Regions from separate parts of the Erwinia rhapontici genome, predicted to be linked through region 2. Evidence: predicted binding sites of a transcription regulator. Region 2 holds the regulator's gene; the other holds the start of a gene.

Region 1 (3,557 bases), 1.6 Mb from region 2:
ATGGATGGCCTTTTCGTTCTCTTTATCGACGATCAGGTAAAGTTTGTAGAGATTAAGGACCGAAAATCCGTAATCCATCGCCAGTTTCGCGGCTTTACTGGCCAGCCCTTTTCCCTGATGGCTGGGGGCAATAATTATCTGAAACTCTGCACGACGGTGGATATGATTAATCTCCACCAGTTCAACCAGCCCGGCATTACTTCCATCGTGTTCAACCACAAACCGACGTTCGCTCTGATCGTGGATATGCTTGTCGTAGAGATCGGACAGCTCAACAAACGCCTCGTACGGCTCTTCAAACCAGTAGCGCATCACGCTGGCGTTGTTATCCAGCTGATGAACAAAACGCAGATCCTCGCGTTCGAGCGGGCGCAGTTTCACACTGTGATCAACAGACTTGGCAGACATAAAAATTCCTTTTAGCGGACGCAATATTGCCGGAGGAGTATAGCGGTTTATTGCAGGCAAAAAAAACGCGCCCTCAGGCGCGTTATGTCAGCATTGGGGATATCCCCGGGTTATCAGAAGTTGTAACCGACAACCAGGTAGTAACCGAAACCGTTTGATTTCACGTTAAAATCACCTTTACCGAAGTTCAACTCGGTGCCGTCATTCCACTGGCCGCCGTTGTGGAAGTAACGCGCCACAACAGAGTAGTGCCAGTGATCATAGCCCAGCGAGAGAATATGGCTGGACGCGATAGAGTTGCTGGTGCGTGACGGGCCGGCTTTATCGGCGAGGTCAGAACCCCAGTCAAAGTTGGTAAAGCCGATATAGGTCAGGTTGCCGCCCCACAGCTGAGTCAGTGGAACGAAGTATTTCACCTTGAAGCGGTAGCCGTCCCAGCTGTCTTCATTGGCTGCACCGTAGTTTTCCCACTGGTATTTGGCATACACGTTCAGTGACAGGCCCACATCAGAATGGGTGTCGATGTCGGTACCCAGACCCATATACCAGGTATTCTGGCGGCTCGCCTTGTTGTCGCCCATATCGTAGATATAGTTGTTGGCGAAATACCACTCTTTGAACGGACCAAAACCAAGGTTGGTGCCGGTCAGTTTATCAATAGAGAAGCGCGGTTCGATCTCCATGAAGAACGGAGAACCATCATCCCACGCGCCGACATCGTTACCGTTACCCACGCCGAAGAATTTAGGAACGTCGATGTAGCCGTAGAAATCGAACCAGTCCTTTTTCGCAAACGCTTCATATTCCAGATAGACGTCGTTGTTCAGCTGCGGCCCGAAGCGGGTGTGATAGCTTCCTACGACGTTCACGCTCTGATGCCACCAGTCAGAAACATATTCCGGACTGTTGGTTTCGGCGAGAGAAACATTGGTATAGGAAAGTGCTGCCAGTGCGCCAGCCATCATAATTTTATATTTCATTATTATTACCACATGCTCTGAGACCCTGCTCGGCAGCCAGCGCGCTGGTCGGGTCATGTTATCTACGGGCGACAAATGGGTGCTTGTGACTGTAACAAAAACACCCGCCATGAATACTGCGGCAGTGTGCCGCTATCAGGGCATTAGGAAATAGAGATTGCTCACACTTGTCAAATTCAGTTTCATTTTAATTCAGTTAAAGTGTGATGAATGTCACATTAAAGTGCCGTGTGAGGGGAACTTTTCCCGTAATGGGGTTTAGGGCCGTTTGTGGCAAGGCGAAAACGGTTGCCTGCCGGAAATGGCAGAAATACGGGGAGAGTGGACATACTGAAACACCAGGAGTGTGCTTCACGCTCTCTGGTTATTAATAATATTTTCTTATATTACGGAAGGTTGGCAGGGGGGCGTTAATCACACTGGTTACCGATTTTTGCCAGGGCGTGGCGGTCATTTTTTGCTGCCTGTTGCGCCAGAGTGACAAAATCATTATCGCTATACATCAATGACGGCGAAGGCAGGTTAGCCATATGATCACCGCGCCAGATTTCAAGTCGTGCAAATTGTGACAACGGACGATGGTCAAAATGATCGGGTAACGTCAGCCACAGTTCCGGCACAGTATCCGCAGGACGCGACGGCAGCCGCTGGTGACTGACGCTGTAGTTGCGCAGACGCACCAGAAATTTGTCGGGCAGGCGACAATGGTTGTTCCACCATATGCCATCCAGCATATCAAAGTGAAAGCGGGTGGCTTGCGGGCTGACGGCTTGTAGCTGTGCGAGCGCCAGCGGAAGCATCTGTGCCATCGAATATTGATACTGCGGCAGTGATGATGCTCCGCCCGAATTAAGTATATCTGTAGCCATGCGCGCCCCGAGCAGATTGGAATAGAGATCTTCTGGTGAAAATGCGGAAACGGTTTCAGGATAGCCGGGTACGGACTCGAAGCCATACCACTGAGCGACCTCATGCCAGGCGGCGAGCTGAAAGGCGAGGTAAGCCGCCAGACTGACACTCAGATTGTAACGCGCCAGCGTGTCTTCAGGGGGCGAGAACTGCCGTAGTCGGATAATGCGTTGCCCGAGTTCATCGCTCATCTTTATCGTGGTAGCACGCCCCAGCGCTGGCCAAATTTTGCTGAACAGCCATAGCGTGTTATCCGCGGTATCACGCACATGAGCAAGGTCAATAAATCCGCCCCGTCGGGTATAGATAATACCGTTGAGCTCACTGCTTATTCCCGTCAGTGTCGTAAAGATGCTTTTCCAGCTGTCGTTATAGTGATGCTTTCCCGTGTTATCAGGATCGACGACATTACGTAATTGAAAAAAGGGGACAGGAACCCCTAAAAGCTTAGCCCGAATGTTATAGCCAAAAGCACAACAAGGGCGCAGACCATCAGGAGGAGGGAGTGGCAGGATCGCTGGCCAGACGTGTTGCGCGGGTGGGGGCGGAAGCTGAAAATCACCCGGCGTTATCGGCTTATCAGTCAGGGGAATACTGGCATGGCAGGCGTTAAGGAACAGGCATAACAGGAGCAGTACTTTTTTCATCAGAAGGCTTCTCCAACCTGAAAATAGAAGCCTGAGCTTTTCTGTCCTACACCGTAATCCAGACGCAAATTCATTCTTTTCTTAATTTCAAAACGATAGCCGATACCGACAGAAGGGAGCCAATGCCCGTCCAGAACCTCACTGGGATGGGGAGACATACTGCCTGCGCCAGCCCAGGCAACCATTCCATGTCGCCAGCTGAGTTTTTTACGCAGTTCAATCTGCGTAGTGACCACATTGCGGTCGCGATATCGTCCCTGGTAGTAACCGCGCAGGTGATGGCTGTCGCCGAGTGTGCCGTCCATCGTCCAGGGCACATTGCCGCCGGCAAAACGGCCGTACAGATCCCATGCCAGCAGCGTGGTTGGGTTGACGGCGTGGTAAAGGTTGTATTGCATATCCCAGATGGAGAGTCGGTTGTCTCCGCCTAATTCCGGGAGGTAATCGGTGTAGCGGAGATTCAACAACTGTCCCTTAGAGGGGTTAATGGTGACATCTCGTGTGTCGTAGCTGAATAGCAAGCTGAAACCGGTGTTAAGCTCGTTTAGCGGTACCGGATGCTGGAAGAAACTGCCTGCCGCCTTATTCTGTAGTCCGGTTGCCTTCTCATAGG
Region 2 (3,557 bases):
ATGTCCGGGTTCAGCAGAATATCAACGTACGCGAAGCGCTCGCCACAAGCAGATAACGCCTGAACAGCCTGAGCAGAGAAACCGCAGCTTGGCAGTTTAGGGGACCCTTTCATGTACAACAGAATAGGGTTTTCAGAGATCTGACGTTGAATTTTTTCAACAGTACTCATAAATATCTTCCTCAATACGATACATCGTGTGTAGGCTGGGCGCAGCCTGCTTATTGTAGCGATTCTGCCCTGGCGATGAAAATGACATTTTCACATGCGAGAGAGGTAAAAATGTGACTAATAGACAAAACAGGGAAACAAAATAACATTTTCTTATCATCACTGCTGCACCTGTTATGACTAACACTGGTTTTATTGCTGGGTTAACCACCTGATTGTGCTCAATATTACATCATTTTCTTGATCTGTATTATTGAAACAAAAAAGACCTTACCCTTTGTTAAGAAGTTAGATTAGAATTGGCCTAACCTTCTGCATACCGCAGAAATCTCTTTTTTTACCGCGTTGCTGCTTTTTTGTAGCGCACAAACTGTTAATGGGAACGATGCGTTTACTCATCACGCTCTTCATACTGGCTTTCACTCAGCTGTTCTTCAACATGGCGCACGCATCGCCACATGCCCCTATTAATGCAAAACAGCAAAAAGCCGAAAGCAATACTGCACGTGTAGATGACCGCCGTAAGCGCCGCCCGGTAAAAGCCACTTCGACCAAAAAAGTCAAAGAACCTGTCAGTAAGAAAGCCAAAGAAACCGCTAAAAAAGAACCCTCTAAATCAGCACGGCTTCTGCTGGCAAAAAAACTGAAAGAGAAAGAAAAGAAAAAAACCAGCGTGGCCCCGGTGCGTAATGCGAAGGTGGAGAAGAAAACACTGAGTAAAAAACTCGCGGCCAGCAAAAAAGCAGATAAAAAACATTATGGTCGTCAACGCGCAGGCAGCAAAGCCACTGACGATGATAACGATGCTCTGAACGCCCCGCTCAAACTCAGCAAAGCGCATCGCGCTCGCTACCAGAAAGCACGTGAGACGGCGATGAACAAGCTGATGGGCCAGCTCGGTAAACCTTATCAATGGGGCGGCACCTCTCCGAAAACCGGTTTCGACTGCAGTGGTCTGGTGTGGTATGCCTATAAAGACCTGGTGAAGTTCAAGATCCCACGCACGGCTAATGAAATGTACCATCTGCGTGATGCGGCTTCGATTAAGCGCGATCAGTTAGAGAAAGGTGATCTGGTCTTCTTCCGTATTAACGGACGTGGCACAGCAGATCATGTTGGCGTCTATCTGGGTGGAGGGAAATTTATTCAGTCTCCACGGACAGGTAAAGATATTCAGGTCAGTGCGTTGAGCGAAGATTACTGGCAGGAACATTACATCGGTGCGCGCCGTATGATGACGCCTAAAACGATTCGATAATGCGTGTGGGTTCGGGAAGAGTTTCCTCCTCCCGTGCAAGAATTAATGCATTACCGCCGTAAAACTAAACGCAATAATCATCAGCAGTGAACCCACAACGGTCAGCGCCGTCATTTTCATATCAGTGTTCATTCTCTCTCCTCAATAACCTTGTTATTAGTAAGCCAACAGATTTTCCCACAGTTACCCGTAAAAATCTCGTTTTCTGTGCGCAGCCTTGTTAGAATTCTTTATTCCGTTGCGCAACACCGTTGGCAACGTGTAAAAGTCAGCACTGCATGTCACTCTACGGACGATTTTACCCCTTCCCGACCCTTTGAGACAGCACCCAAAATAATTCTGGTCGGGAAGGAATGGCTGTACCCAGGCAAACGTTTAACCAATTAGTTATCAAGATGTTACGATAACACCAGGAGTACGATTTTCATGGCAACAATTAAGGATGTGGCAAAGCGCGCCGGTGTTTCAACCACCACTGTGTCTCACGTGATTAACAAAACGCGCTTTGTAGCCGAAGAGACGCGCGAAGCGGTATGGGTTGCAATCAAAGAATTGCATTATTCCCCCAGCGCCGTAGCCCGCAGTCTGAAGGTCAACCACACCAAAACCATTGGCCTTCTGGCAACATCCAGTGAAGCGCCCTATTTTGCAGAGATCATTGAAGCAATAGAAAACCGCTGCTTTGCCAAAGGCTATACGCTGATTTTGGGCAATGCGCACAACGACCTGCAAAAGCAACAGGCCTATCTGTCAATGATGGCGCAAAAACGCGTCGATGGGCTGCTGGTGATGTGTTCAGAATATCCTGACACGTTGATTTCTATGCTGGAAGATAACCGTAATATTCCGATGGTCGTCATGGATTGGGGCGAATCACGCGGTGATTTCACTGATACCGTGCTTGATAATGCTTTTGAGGGTGGTTACCTGGCGGGGCGCTACCTGATCGAACGCGGGCACCGCGATATCGGCGCGATCCCAGGCCAGCTTGAGCGTAATACAGGCGGTGGCCGCCATGCCGGATTCCTGAAGGCACTGGCAGAAGCGGGCATCACTTTGCGCGATGAATGGCTGGTGCAGGGCGATTTTGAACCTGAATCTGGCTATCGCGCCATGCAGCAAATTTTGTCGCAGAAGCAGCGCCCAACGGCCATTTTCTGTGGCGGTGATATTATGGCCATGGGCGCGATTTGCGCAGCAGATGAAATGGGGCTACGCGTACCGCAGGATATTTCAGTGATCGGTTATGATAACGTGCGCAACGCCCGCTACTTTACGCCCGCACTGACCACCGTCCACCAGCCAAAAGAGCGTCTGGGCGAAACCGCTTTTGATATGTTGCTGGACCGTATTACCAGCAAGCGCGAAGATCCGCAAACCATTGAAGTTCACCCTTCACTGATCGAGCGTCGTTCCGTTGCCGATGGTCCTTTCCGCGACTACCGCCGTTAATCACTCACCTGCCACTGGCCAGGATGTTCGCTTAACCACTCTGCATTCAGGGTTTCTGTGCTCCCCAGATAGTCCAGTAACCAACTTAGCGCCGGTGAGGCGCTTTGTTCCGACCAGCTGAGATAACAGGGACTGTCGGGAAACGGGGACGTCAGCGTCACTTCTCCTAACACGCCTTGTTGCAGCCAGGGCTGGGCAAAATGACCGGGTACCATCCCAACACACAGCCCGGCTCGCAGGCAGTCAAACGCACTTTCCCAGTCAGGCACCACCAGCCGTCGTTGATTATCTAATGTCCACGTGGTGCGTTTCGGCAAGGCACGTGAGGTATCTTCCAGCACCAGCGATGGCCACTCACGGATTAACGTCTCGCTTAACGGTCCCTCATGGCTCAGCAGAGGATGTGACGTTTTCACCACGCAGCGCCAGTTAAGACTTCCCATATCACGAAAAGCAAAACGTCCTCGTACCGGGATCGCCTGAGTCGCACCGATCGCAACATCGACGCGACCGTCAGCCAGCGCATCCCACACACCGTTGAACACTTCCGGCATGATATGCAGTTCCATATCCGGAAAATGCCGGTAGAAATCCACGACCAGCTGCCGGGTGCGTGCCGGGCGCACAATTCTGTCGACCGCGATATTGATTTGTCCCCGCCAGCCGTTAGCCACCTG

The links. Region 2 encodes PurR, which represses purine synthesis genes. Its sites were predicted from a motif close to CANGCAAACGTTTGCNTG; they were not measured.
Region 1: LJN55_RS17620 (nucleoside-specific channel-forming protein Tsx) is a predicted target of PurR. The motif match lies at 1,666-1,683, and genes of this name have one in related genera.

The regions. Positions count from the first base shown of each region.
Region 1 is NZ_CP085627.1:3,806,837-3,810,393, reverse strand. Features, by position in the region: gene speG (spermidine N1-acetyltransferase) at 1-408, opposite strand, end outside; gene LJN55_RS17620 (nucleoside-specific channel-forming protein Tsx) at 522-1,388, opposite strand; gene LJN55_RS17615 (DUF4056 domain-containing protein) at 1,799-2,944, opposite strand; gene LJN55_RS17610 (BamA/TamA family outer membrane protein) at 2,944-3,557, opposite strand, start outside.
Region 2 is NZ_CP085627.1:2,240,806-2,244,362, reverse strand. Features, by position in the region: gene LJN55_RS10575 (Grx4 family monothiol glutaredoxin) at 1-170, opposite strand, end outside; gene LJN55_RS10570 (C40 family peptidase) at 556-1,428, shown strand; gene cydH (cytochrome bd-I oxidase subunit CydH) at 1,471-1,560, opposite strand; gene purR (HTH-type transcriptional repressor PurR) at 1,855-2,880, shown strand; gene punR (DNA-binding transcriptional activator PunR) at 2,877-3,557, opposite strand, start outside.